DNA from 3 places in the Pseudoalteromonas sp. 20-92 genome. Region 2 is predicted to be linked to each of the others. Evidence: predicted binding sites of a transcription regulator. Region 2 holds the regulator's gene; each other region holds the start of a gene.
The links. Region 2 encodes sigma-54, which starts transcription at its own class of promoters, with help from an activator protein. Its sites were predicted from a motif close to GTTGGCACGNNNNTNGNNT; they were not measured.

Region 1: the regulator sigma-54 is predicted to act here: its motif matches at 2,678-2,696, upstream of NRL14_RS08265 (EF-hand domain-containing protein).
Region 3: the regulator sigma-54 is predicted to act here: its motif matches at 2,015-2,033, upstream of NRL14_RS15255 (BON domain-containing protein).

What each region holds. Positions count from the first base shown of each region.
Region 1 covers NZ_JANJGQ010000006.1:133,991-138,638, forward strand. The annotation lists gene NRL14_RS08250 (YciK family oxidoreductase) at 1-422, shown strand, start outside; gene rluB (23S rRNA pseudouridine(2605) synthase RluB) at 508-1,377, opposite strand; gene scpB (SMC-Scp complex subunit ScpB) at 1,374-1,964, opposite strand; gene NRL14_RS08265 (EF-hand domain-containing protein) at 2,116-2,637, opposite strand; gene NRL14_RS08270 (hypothetical protein) at 2,861-3,292, opposite strand; gene xthA (exodeoxyribonuclease III) at 3,533-4,339, shown strand; gene NRL14_RS08280 (energy-coupling factor ABC transporter permease) at 4,345-4,648, shown strand, end outside.
Region 2 covers NZ_JANJGQ010000004.1:22,850-27,497, forward strand. The annotation lists gene lptC (LPS export ABC transporter periplasmic protein LptC) at 1-93, shown strand, start outside; gene lptA (lipopolysaccharide transport periplasmic protein LptA) at 83-625, shown strand; gene lptB (LPS export ABC transporter ATP-binding protein) at 622-1,347, shown strand; gene NRL14_RS05340 (RNA polymerase factor sigma-54) at 1,417-2,916, shown strand; gene hpf (ribosome hibernation promoting factor) at 2,943-3,230, shown strand; gene ptsN (PTS IIA-like nitrogen regulatory protein PtsN) at 3,235-3,687, shown strand; gene rapZ (RNase adapter RapZ) at 3,707-4,552, shown strand; gene NRL14_RS05360 (HPr family phosphocarrier protein) at 4,596-4,648, shown strand, end outside.
Region 3 covers NZ_JANJGQ010000019.1:85,613-90,260, reverse strand. The annotation lists gene NRL14_RS15270 (phosphoribosyltransferase) at 1-595, opposite strand, end outside; tRNA gene NRL14_RS15265 (tRNA-Ile) at 834-910, opposite strand; gene NRL14_RS15260 (YqaE/Pmp3 family membrane protein) at 1,190-1,348, opposite strand; gene NRL14_RS15255 (BON domain-containing protein) at 1,413-1,979, opposite strand; gene NRL14_RS15250 (LiaF domain-containing protein) at 2,296-2,961, shown strand; gene NRL14_RS15245 (VOC family protein) at 3,283-3,699, opposite strand; gene suhB (inositol-1-monophosphatase) at 3,934-4,648, shown strand, end outside.

The sequences.
Region 1 (4,648 bases), on a different contig from region 2:
CACTTGAGCATTTTTGCTCATCTACGTTCGAAAACATAATGAAAGTAAACGTGACTGCACAAGCGATGATCACTAAAGCCTTGTTTCCGGTTCTTCGTAAATCTGATAATGCATCAATCGTATTCACATCATCAGGTGTTGGTCGCAAAGGCCGTGAATTTTGGGGACCTTATGCCATTTCGAAATTTGCAGTAGAAGGCATGATGCAAACATGGGCATGTGAAGTAGGTAAAACAAACATTCGTGTAAACTGTATTAACCCAGGTGCTACGCGCACTTCAATGCGAGCGGCTGCATATCCAGGTGAAGATAGAGACGCGCTTGCTACACCAGAGGATTTAATGCCTACCTATTTATATCTAATGAGTGACGATTCTAGTGAAGTGAATGGCGAATCGTTAGATGCTCAGGTAAAAAAATAACCCAGCCTAAGTCCTGTGTTATTTAAAAGCACATTAAAAAAGCCGCAATTAGCGGCTTTTTTGTGTTAAATAAATAACTAATTGACTATTTACGTTTAGTCGGCTTAACACGTTGATTGTGTTTTTTAACTGCTTTACGGATTTGGTTGATTTTAGCGCGTTTATCTTTGCGCTTTTCTGGCATAACAGAAAGCTTAGTCTGCGTCTCGCGACCTAATTTAACGGTTTTACGTAAATAGTTTACCGTTTCTAGATCATACTCCATCCAACCACCTTGCGGTACGCGCTTATCTAGCTCCAATTTACCGTAACGAATACGAATAAGACGAGATACTTCCGCATCTTGAGATTGCCATAAACGGCGGACTTCGCGGTTACGCCCTTCATTTAACGTTACGTTAAACCATCGGTTAACACCTTCGCCACCCATTGGGGTTACAGTCGTGAATTTGGCTGGGCCATCTTCAAGCTCAACACCACGTAGTAGGTTTTTAACCGTTTCGTTGGTTACTTCACCAAATACACGTGCAGAGTATTCACGCTCTACTTCATAGCTTGGGTGCATTAAACGGTTTGCTAACTCACCATCATTAGTAAACAGCATCAAACCTGATGTATTAACGTCTAAGCGGCCTACTGCAATCCAACGATCGCCATCAATACGAGGAAGTCGGTCAAATACAGTACGACGCCCTTCTGGGTCTTTACGTGTACTTAGCTCACCTTCTGGTTTGTTATACATAATTACACGACAAATTCTATCTGCTTTTTCTTCAATTTTCACAGTGTGTCCGTCAACACGAATTAAGTCTGTTTCCTCAACACGGTCGCCTAACTTTGCCACTTTACCGTTTACACTAACGCGGTTTGCATCAATGTATTTTTCCATTTCACGGCGCGAGCCTACGCCTGCACGGGCTAGGACTTTTTGTAACTTTTCACCTTGTATACTCATTCGGATGGTTCTCTCACAGAAGGATCACTTAATAACTGGTTAATTTTACTTTGCTGCTCTGTTGGCAGCGCTGGTAAATTATCTAAACCTGTTAACGAAAAATAATCTAAAAATTGTTTAGTAGTTGCATATAAAGCCGGTTTACCCGGAACCTCTTTATGCCCTACCACTTTAACCCACTCTCTTTCGAGTAAGGTTTTTATAATATTCGAACCCGTAGTAACTCCCCTTACTTGCTCAATTTCGCCACGTGTAATGGGCTGCCTGTATGCAATAAGCGATAATGTTTCCAGTAAAGCACGTGAATACTTAGGCGCACGTTCTTGCCACAAATTATTTAACCAAGGGCTTAAACTGCTACATGCCTGAAAGCGATAACCACTACCAACCTCGACTAGACGAATACCACGAGTTTGAAAATGTTCTTGTATAGTATCTATTGCGTCGTTTATTCGCGCCATAGAAATAGCTAAATCTATTAATACTACGTCTTTAAGGTGGCGCTTACTAACAGGCTTATCTGCAACAAAAATAGCTGCTTCAATGATCTCAACTAGTTGTTCATCACTAATTCGCCGACCCGCCATACACACTCTTAACAAATAAAAATACACAGCCATCTATTATGACAGAACAACACCAAACTAGGAAAATATATCTACCAAATAACTAGATTTAAAACACAAAAAAGCCAGTGACAATCACTGGCTTCTAACTTGATTATTTTAAAAGCAAAAATTAGCTGCGTTTAATTGCTTCTAGTGCGTCATCTTCGGCTACAGCATTACCGTATTTTTTAATGTAACCCTTAAACTCACTTCTGCTGATGCGCTTATCTTGGTTTTCATCCATATAACCAAAATGATTTGAAATATCATCATCGTTGCCTTCAGCAATCGAAATATAACCGTTGCTATCATTATCTAAACTTGAAAAACTACTCTCAATTTTATCAAACTTAGCTATTTCAGCTTTAAACGCTGATTCACTTACGTCACTATCAGTCGCCACTTTACCTGCATTTAGCTGCATGTAGGCGTTAAATTCTTTACGGCTAATTTCATTATCCATATTGGTATCAATATTCGAAAAATGCTCCCAGATGCTATCATCATCCGCTTCGACTTTTGAAATGTAGCCATCGCTGTCATTGTCCAGGCTTGCAAAATCACTGTCTATTTTCTCAAGGCCTTGATTTGAAGAACAAGCCGCGAGGCTCAAAGATGCTAAAATTGTTGTTGCTAATGTTAACTTTTTCATAAGACGTGTCCTTGTAATTAAATAAATGTCACTTTAGCTAATACAATTCGGATGCCAATGTTAATTAACTAATTAAAATCAAATAGTTACAAATAAAAAGAGCATTTAACAAACAATTTCAATAAGTTATATCTGAAAACTTTGCAAAGTGCTTTGTAATTTTTGCAAAAAAAAGCCCAGTATATATAAATATACTGGGCATGCTTTTCAAATTTTTGTGTTATTAAATAGCCGCATTTTGATAACGTTTTACAAAATCAGTTACTTTTTGACCATTACACTTTAGAGAGTTTAAATTACCGATTTTTTGACGAACTGGCGCTAAACCTTGTTTCAAAGCAGTCATACACAGTTGTGTTTCTTGTTGAGTGTCTTTAGCAAACACTTCAACTTTAGTTTTAATCACTTCAGTAGTTGTTCCTTTTTTAGCAATATCACGAATATCTTCGCCATTACACAAAATACTTTGTGAAAAGCGTGATAAAAACACACCATGCTGGGCTGCTTCTTTACGAGCGGCAGAAAAGCCTTCATTGGCACTTAATACACACAATTTAGATTCTATTTTATTATCTTTACTAAAATACGAATTACTTTGTGCCGAGACCGTAGTTGATGCTAAAAGTGCTGCAGCTAAAATTAGTTGTGTTTTCATGTGAGATCCTATTTGAACGAGCTTATTGAGTGATTTCGCGCATTATATAACCTGCTTTTTAGATATCAATTGAATTTTTTATTTATTTAACAAATTAATATAGCATTAACAATGTTTAAACTTTAAACACCATTTGGTCAACAATTATGCAGCGATTTTATCCATTTCAGTCATGTTATGTACGCGTAAATACTGATACAATTTAGTGCATTAAATAGAACCAATTTTAAGGTAAATTCAATGAAAGTGATTTCTTTCAATATCAATGGTCTGCGTGCTCGTCTTCATCAATTACAAGCAATTATCGATAAACATCAACCAGACGTGATTGGACTGCAAGAGATTAAGGTTCATGATGAGGCGTTCCCACTAGAAGATGTGCAAAAAATGGGGTACCACGTTTATTACCATGGTCAAAAGGCACATTATGGTGTGGCTATGTTATGCAAGAAAGAGCCTAAATCGGTCTTAAAAGGATTTGCTACCGATACAGAGGAATCGCAAAAACGCATGATAAGCGTTACTGTAGAGCAAGAAAACGGCCGTGATTTAACCGTAGTGAATGGCTATTTCCCGCAAGGCGATAATATCAATCACGAAACTAAATTTCCTTATAAACGCCAGTTCTATATTGACTTGATGACTCACCTTGAAACAAACCATACACCCGATCAAGATATAATTGTTATGGGCGATATCAACATATCACCTACCGATTTAGATATTGGTATTGGTGAAGTAAATGCTAAACGTTGGTTAAAAACGGGTAAATGTTCTTTCCAACCGGTAGAGCGTGAATGGCTTGCAACATTACTTAATTGGGGCTTTAAAGACACCTTTAGAGAACAAAACCCAGAAACAGACGATCAATACTCATGGTTTGACTATCGCTCTAAGGGGTTTGTAGATAACCGAGGACTTCGAATAGATGTAGTACTTGCAACTAATGAGCTTGCAGCATGCTGTATAGATACTGGTATTGATTACGAACTGCGCGGTATTGAAAAACCCTCAGATCATGCCCCTATATGGTCAACATTTAAGTAATTACTATGCTCAGCATAACAATACAAGGGCTACTTTGGGCCCTTGTAATTATTATTGCCCTACTAAGCTTTGATAAAAAAACATATAAAACATTGCTTAATACGCCAGCCCGTCAAACTGGCGTGCTTGCATGTGCGTTAGTGTTTGCAGTGCTTTGGCGAATAAAAGCAGGAATTTTAACTGGCCTCGATTTACACATATTAGGCGTTACAGCTGCAACATTAATTTTAGGCTGGCGATTGACTATTTTAAGTAGCCTACTTGCCACAGCCCTACTGACTGCATTTGGTCAAATTGAACTTGAACTGT
Region 2 (4,648 bases):
TTAAAGATCACCGGTAAAGGCCTTGAAGCCGATTTAAAAACTGAAGTGATAAAACTTATTAACCATACGCGAACTATATATTATGACCAATAAAATTTCAAAAATACTTATTATTCCGACACTTATACTAGCTTTCAACCTTAGCGCTGCTGAACAAGCGATTCAACCTGCAGCGAATCAAATATCAATAAGTGCCGACAAACAAGAAGGCCAATTAAAAGAAAACGTCGGAATTTTTGAAAAAAATGTTGAGATTATTCACGGCAACCGCCGTATTACAGCCGACCGTTTAGAAGTACATAAACGTGATGAATTAGGCGATAATAAACAGCTACTAATTGCAACTGGTAGCCCTGCATATTTCGAAGAAAAACAAACTGATGGCACTATAATGAGCGCCAGCGCAAACGAAGTTCGTTATGATGTAGCTAAACGATTTTTAACCCTTATTGGCGATGCACAAGTATCGCAAGCGGGTCAAAAAATAAATGCCAAGAGTATTACTTACGATATGCAACAGCAATTAATTAGCGCTGAAAAAGACGAAAACTCAACCGATCGTGTGCATACTATTTTAGTACCTATTGAGACTAAAAAAGAAAAAAACGATAAAGGTCAGCCATGAGTACATTAAAAGCAGAACTATTAGCTAAAAGTTATAAAGGCCGCGAAGTTGTAAAAAATGTAGGTCTGGAAGTAAAGGCTGGCAGCATAGTCGGGTTACTTGGCCCTAATGGTGCAGGTAAAACCACAACGTTTTATATGATTGTAGGCCTTGTACCTAGTGATAAAGGCAAGATTTCTATCGACGATAACGATATTACTCTTTTACCTATGCATAGTCGTGCTAGATTAGGCATTGGTTACTTACCCCAAGAATCATCAATTTTTAGAAAGCTTACTGTTTATCAAAATTTAATGGCTATTTTAGAAACACGTAAAGAGCTAAATAAGCAAGCAAGAGAAGACACACTTAACAATTTATTAGATGAATTTAGTATTCAGCACATTCGTGATAGCCAAGGTATGGCATTATCAGGAGGCGAGCGTCGCCGAGTTGAAATAGCGCGAGCACTAGCCGCTGATCCTAAATTTATATTGCTTGATGAGCCTTTTGCTGGTGTTGACCCTATTTCAGTGTTAGATATAAAGAAAATAATTGAACATCTTAAAAATCGTGGTATTGGTGTGTTAATTACCGACCATAATGTAAGAGAAACTCTTGATGTTTGCGAAAAAGCCTACATAGTTTCTCATGGTGAGTTAATTGCATCAGGCACTCCAGAACACGTATTAAACGATAAAACAGTACGTGATGTTTATTTAGGCGAGCAATTTAGGCTGTAACATTTACGCCATGTCTTTAAGCATCTGCTAGTATTAATTATAACAACATAAAAGGATTGTTAGAGATACATGAGGCAATCATTACAGCTGCGCATGGGCCAGCAACTTACAATGACTCCACAGCTGCAACAAGCAATTCGCCTGTTGCAACTCAGTACATTGGATCTCCAGCAAGAAATACAAGAAGCACTCGACAGCAACCCCCTATTAGAGGTTGAAGAACAAGATTACGCCGAAGATTCTGCTGGTAAAAACGAGCAAAAAGCAGATAACGACGATGTCACTGTTAGCGCAAATGCTGATGATGTTCCGAGCGAATATGAGCAAGACAGTGGTGAAGCACTTGCTAAAGATACGCTAGGTGATGAAATGGCTATGGATGTTAGTTGGGATGAATATATGAGCGCAGCCCCAGCGTCATCATCAGGACCAATGCCTGAAGATGAATCTATATACCAAGGCTCCTCAACTGAAACGCTCCACGAATACCTAATGTGGCAACTACAACTGACTCCCTTTAGTCCTACCGATGAAGCGATTGCGATTGCGATTGTTGAAGCCGTCGATGATTCGGGTATTTTAACGCTGAGCTGCGAAGAAATTTTAGAAAGTTTTAATCAAGAGAACGAAGAAGACAACGAAGTTGAACTTGACGAAATAGAAGCTGTTTTAAAACGAATTCAATTGTTTGACCCTGTTGGTATTGCAGCACGTAGTTTACAAGAATGCTTATGTATTCAGCTGAACCAATACGATAAAGAAACACCCTATATTAATGAAACAAAAATGATTTTAACCGAGCACATTGATCTATTAGCTGCTCGCGACTATCGTACATTAATGAAAAAAACAAAGCTCAAAGAAGAAGAGCTTAAAGAAATAATGACTTTAATACATACTCTTAGCCCAAAACCGGCGGATACTATAGTTAGAGAAGAATCTGAGTATGTAATTCCTGATGTATCGGTGAAAAAAATAAAAGGTCGCTGGGTTGTTGAACTAAACCCAGATAGCATGCCTAAAATCAGAGTCAACAGCCAATATGCAGCAATGTCACGCACCGTTAAATCAAGTGGTGATAGCCAGTTTATTCGCTCGCATCTACAAGAAGCTAAATGGTTTATTAAAAGTTTAGAAAGTAGAAACGATACACTATTAAAAGTAACTAATTGTATTGTTAAGCAACAACAAGGTTTTTTTGAGCATGGCCCCGAAGCCATGAAACCAATGGTTTTAAATGATGTAGCAGAAATGGTCGAAATGCACGAATCAACTATTTCACGCGTAACAACTCAAAAATATATGCATACACCTCGCGGTATTTTTGAGCTTAAATATTTTTTCTCAAGCCATGTAAGTACTGAAAATGGAGGCGAATGCTCATCAACAGCAATACGCGCTCTCATTAAAAAATTAATCGCAGCAGAAAACTCAGCAAAACCATTGAGTGATAGTAAAATTGCAGATATATTAGCTGAGCAAGGAATAAAAGTAGCGAGACGTACAATCGCAAAGTATCGCGAATCTCTAGCTATTCCACCGTCAAATCAGCGAAAAAGTTTGATTTAAGACGCTAAACAAAGAGGGTAATGCTTATGCAACTAAACTTAACTGGTCGTCACGTAGAAGTAACTGATTCATTAAGAGATTATGTAAATACCAAATTTGCGAAGCTAGAAAGACACTCAGATCATATTAATAATGTTCATGTCATTCTTGATATAGAAAAATTAAACCAAAAAGCTGAGGCAACGATTCATGTAAGTGGAGCTGAGTTATTTGCCTCTACTGAACATCAAGATATGTACGCCGCCATTGACTCGCTGATTGACAAGCTCGATCGCCAAGTTATTAAACACAAAGAGAAGCTTGCTCGACACTAATATTATGAAATTAAGTTCACTTATATGCCAGGACTGCAGCAGAGCTGCGGTCCTTTTTAATAGTAAAAAAAGAATTTTAGAGTTCATCAGTCAACTTGCTCATGACAAGCTCCCATATCTTTCTCAACAAGATATTCTCAGCGCCTTAATGAATAGAGAAAAACTGGGAAGCACTGGTATAGGAAGAGGCATTGCAATCCCTCACGGGCGAATGAGCGGCGCAGAAGAGCCTTTAGCACTCGTATTAGTAAGCGAAACACCTATTAATTTTGATGCAATAGATAATCGCCCTGTTGATATATTTGTTGCACTCATCGTACCTGATGGCGATAACCAGCAGCACTTAAAGACGCTCGCAACGATAGCTGATAAACTAAATAATAAAGATTTTTGTAAACAGTTACGCAGCGCAAAATCAGATACTGAACTGTATCAAGTTATTGTAGAACAATCGTAATTAACATAATGGGTGATAAATGGAATTAATTATCATAAGTGGCCGTTCCGGTTCTGGAAAATCGGTTGCTTTACGCGTAGTTGAAGATTTAGGTTATTATTGCGTAGATAATATTCCAATTAATCTGCTACCTTCTTTAGTGAGAAGTGTATCTGATAACTACGACAAAATTGCAGTTAGTATTGATGTCCGTAATTTACCAAAAGAGCAAGATGAATTTAACGATATCCTTGAATACTTACCTGGCTTTGCTAAACCGACTCTGTTTTATCTAGACAGTGAGGATCAAACATTAATTAAACGTTTTTCTGAGACTCGCCGTCTACACCCGTTATCAGTTGACTCATTACCTCTTGATTTAGCAATAAAAAAAGAAAAAGAACTTCTCGATGTTCTCACTACTCGCGCTGACTATATGATCGACACGAGTGATTTAAGTGTTCATCAACTTGCTGAATCAATTCGTGAAAAAATTCTGGGTAAAAAAGATAAACAACTCATTGTTACTTTTGAGTCATTTGGCTTTAAACACGGCATTCCTAAGGAAGCTGATTATGTCTTTGATGCACGCTTTTTACCGAACCCACATTGGGAGCCAGAATTAAAACCTTTAAATGGCTTAGACCAACCCGTAAAGGATTACTTAGCCAGCCACAGCATTGTCCAAAAGTTCACTTGGCAAATTCAAACTTTTGTACAAACATGGTTGCCACATTTAGAGCGAAATAACCGTAGCTACTTAACTATTGCTATAGGTTGTACTGGTGGGCAACATCGCTCAGTATATTTAGCACAAACGATTGGTGAAAGTTTTTCGATGACACATCCAAATGTAAAAATCCGCCATAGAGAACAAGAAAAATAACTCATTCAAAATAATCATCTGTTCAGCTTAGGTAGAGTAACTTATGCGTTTAGAAGACACTTTTTTAATAAAAAATAAATTAGGACTTCATGCAAG
Region 3 (4,648 bases), on a different contig from region 2:
TACCATCTATATTAACCCCAGAGTAACTGGGGTTAATCTTTACTGGCTCAAAATAATGACGAATCTTATTTTCAATTTTTTTTAGCGATACTTCTTCGTTAGCATCAAGCTTTTTATAAGTAGATAGTACTTTTTTTACAGCTTTTTTATGCTTGTCGTTAACTGAAGTGAGACTAAAAGTGCTAAGGACATCTCCTACAGTCTGCTTTGAAAAGTAATCGTCTATGTATACCGCTCGTATTTGTCGAGCAACACGATTCCCAAAGTGAGATACAATTTGATGAGAAGAAGGCACCCCTAAAACAAAATCCACATCAATATCTTGGCACATTTTGAAAAGTATTTCTTTAAAACTAGGTCTAAAACGAAAAAGCTCACTGTTCGTAATTGAATATGGTGACTTCCGCTTAAGAGCATAGATAAAAGGATTACCATCCCTTTGATAATCACCGTATTTAGTTCGTCTGTATACACACTTGACCAAAAGGTTTTCTTTTAAAGACTCAACAGGATTGCGTTCTATGCTTGTAACTAACCTCTGTTCGTGAGTTTCATTCAAGCTTACTTTGTGAGCCCTACAAATATCAATTCCCAATGATATATCCTAAGCATTTACATATACAATAGATATTACATTGTTAGCCCCGCTCACGAAAGATACTAACTTAATGTATGACTATTTTAATTAATAAAGATAAATGAATGCATTAAGACAATACTATCCCAACCTAAAAAGTTACAAACTCTTATTAATTTTGCTATTGTAAAAGTAGCACAGAGGTAGCACAGAGTAATTTAGGTTAGTAGATATTTACTTGGAAAGCTTGTAAAAGTGGTGGCCCCTCCCAGACTCGAACTGGGGACCTAACGATTATGAGTCGTGTGCTCTAACCAACTGAGCTAAGGGGCCAACTTTTATATAACTGCTAGGCAGTTAATTTTTGAAGCGTTCAGTCACAGAGCGACTAAAGCGGGTTGCAGTATAAAAACTTTTTGGGGGCTTGTCACTACTAAAAACCTTTATTTTAACAATCAGTAAGCTAACTGCTTAAATAGTAATCTTTTATGAGGGAGTAATGTGCAAAAATGAGGAATTTAGGAGAAGGGATTCATGCAAGCCAATTAAAAGTGCCTCTTTAAGCTGCATTTAAAATTGACTTACACAACTAATAATACAAATAACACAACGTTACTTTTTAGCAATAATATAAATGGCGTGTATTAACCCTGGGAAATAACCTAGCAGTGTTAATAAAATATTTAACCAAAAATGCATACCTAAGCCTACTTGCAAAAATACACCTAGTGGCGGTAATAAAACTGACAATATTATACGAATGATATCCATAACTTAACTCCTTTAAAATTAAAAAACAAAAAGCCCAGATTCACTGGGCTTTGAGTATAGTGCATTATTCAGCAACGATAGATAATTTATCTACCACGTCGCGCACATCTTCTGCATTTTTGGCAATTTTAACCGCTAGCTGTTTTTCAGCTTCAGATTCTACAGAACCGTTTAGAGTTACAATACCGTTATCGGTATCAACATCAATGTCTGTACCACCAACTTCCGAGTCAAATAGGAAGCGTGTTGTGATTACGGTGGTGATTTTAGCGTCTGTTAGGTCGTTATCACCATCATCCATCATGTCTTTGTCTGTGTTTTTGGTATCCATGTTTTTTACAACAGTCAGGCTGTTTTCAACATCGGATACGCCATCTAGGCTAAGTACAAGTTCTTCTGCTAACTCTTTTTCAATTTCGCTATCAACTTTACCTGTAAGTACTACCTTGCCATTTTTTACATCAGTGTTAATGTCAAAGTTGTTTAGATTAGTGTTCATAAGTAGCACTGTTTCTGCCTTACCATCAATCCAAGCATCTTTACTTTCGTTTTCCCAGCTGTTTGCTTGGGCACTCATAGCCGTAGTACCAAGAACTAAAGCCGCGATAATAGATTTGTTAAATGTTTTCATAATCTTTCTCCTTTTGATTAAAGACACTTTAACTAATGCGAACTTTAGGCCAACTAAATTTAACATTTAAATTCAATGGGTTGGAAATTTAAATCAACTAATCTCATGTTATAGCCGTGTAACTATTTACAGACTCATCGGTAAAACTTTCTCACATTGTGAAAATAGCTAGATAATTGCTGTTTTGGTTAATCTATCGTTAATATAACAAAACTAAAAACAGACTGAAAAATTAAGCCTCTGATAATTATTGAAATTATATTTGGTACGCCGTTTGCTTACTCACCACCAATAGTAAATATAATAAGGAATACCCATGTCTGTAAAAGTTGAAGACCGCCCAATAGAGCAAGTACGTGAACAAGTGATAGATCAATTAATTTATAATTACAGCCATGGCGTTATTTCAGTGGATGCATTTGAAAGACGCTTAGATGAGGCTATGGATGCAAGTAGTAATGAAGCTTTGTTAATCCTAGTTGAAGACTTAACACTTAATACCGATCAGCAATATAAAGCAGAAAAACAATCGCAATTTACTCCACATTATAGTGCACAGCAAAACAGCGATGATGATTTTACGCTACGCAGCATTTTGGGTTCTAACGAGCGCAGCGGCCAATGGGTTGTGCCAAAAAATATATACTTAACCAATTTTATGGGCTCTGTAGTGCTTGATTTTACTGATGCCATTTTTACCCATCAAAATGTAACGATTCACGTTAACTGTATTTTTGGTAGCGATGAAATTTATGTACCAGAGCATGTAAATGTAGTCTCTAAAATGTTTTGTATTTTAAGCAGCCTTGAAAACAAGTCGGTATCGCTTAACAAGCGCCAAGGACCCACTATTCATATTGAAGGTAAAGCAGTAATGGGGTCGGTTGAAGTTAAAATAAAACGCACCATAAAAGAGAAGTTTATGAGCTTTGCAAACGAGCTAAAAACACAACTTGGCGTTAATAATAACCGCTCATTATAATTTATCTAGCAGCGCGTTAGAGTCGATTAACCTTTAAGGTCAGATATTGCCTTAATTAGGTGCGTTTAATTGCTGCCCGAGATTTGTAACCTAAATAACCTGAACTCTGGATAATAAATCTATCTCAAGCAACTATTTTCAGTGCTAACTGCAGTCCTAGGTAGAGCCTTTCGTTAGCCTGTGTTTGGCATTTATACGTTGTTATTACCTATTTATAGGGAATAAGCACACCACATAGGTGTGTTCTACTAAAAACCAAACACACGGCTTAAAATTCAACTTCGAAAGATAAATAAGCCTAAGTTACTGCCTGACGTTTTATTATAAATCGTTATTTCGCTCGCTTGGTATATCACTTAAATATTCTACAAACTCTACTTCAAATCCAGCCGGATCGATAAAATAAACATTTTTTCTAAATGGGTTGTCACCGCCTTGTTTATCTATTTTAAAACCAACTTGTTGCAAACGCTTTACTACTGCATCTAAATTTTGGGTAACGTAAGCAAAGTGCGCTAAACCTAATTGATGGCCTGCTAAATCTCGGTTTTCACCTTCACCATGATCGCTCATTGCAATGTATTGTGTGTCATCACCAAAATGCACCCAGCGCCTTGGTTTACCATGCCAAGTGCCCCTACCTTCACTTCGGATTGACCAATGAGGGAATACCGCTTGATAAAATTTAATCATATCCTCAATATTATTAACCACTAAATTGACATGTTCTAAATACATAATGTGTCCTTCTTGATTGAGTATGCAAACACAATAAAACCTCAAGTTAACTTTAGGTAAAGTGGTTTTTTAGATTTATTTAAATTTTATACAGCCGCAAATATATATGCAGAACAATAAAGTATAAAAAACACACAAAAGTATTTAGGGTTTATTGTTTACTTTATGGCAGAAATCGCTAAAATACGCCGGCTGAAATATATAAACGTTCTTTTACAACCCAAAGGTAACTCCATGCATCCAATGTTAAACATTGCGGTTCGCGCTGCGCGTAACGCAGGCAAAATTTTACTTCGCGCAAGTGAAGATTTATCAAAAGTTGAAGTGCAACAAAAAGGCGCTAACGACTTAGTAACTAACATTGATAAAGAAGCTGAAGCCGTAATTCGTGACACTATTTTACAATCTTACCCAACTCACTCGATTGTTGGTGAAGAGTTAGGTGAGCATAAAGGCAAGGATGATGATTACCAATGGATTGTAGATCCTATCGATGGAACAACTAATTTCATCAAAGGCATCCCTCATTACGCGGTTTCTATCGCACTTAAAGTTAAAGGTCGTTTGGACCAAGCTGTTATTTATGATCCAATTCGTGGTGAGCTTTTCACTGCTTCTCGTGGTCAAGGCACTCAGCTTAACAGCAAACGTCTTCGTGTAAGCAAAACTACCGTTCTTGCGGGCACTGTACTTGCTACTGGTTTCCCTTTCAAAAATAAAAACCACATGGATGCATACACTGAAGCGTTTAAAGCATTGTTTGTACACACTGCTGATATTCGTCGCGCAGGTTGTTCTGCACTAGATATGGCATACGTTGCAGCGGGTCGTGTTGATGGATTTTTTGAAATTGGTTTAAAACCGTGGAATTCTGCAGCGGGCGAACTAATGGTTAAAGAAGCCGGCGGTATGGTTGTAGATTTTGCTGGTGGTAATAACTATAGCCACA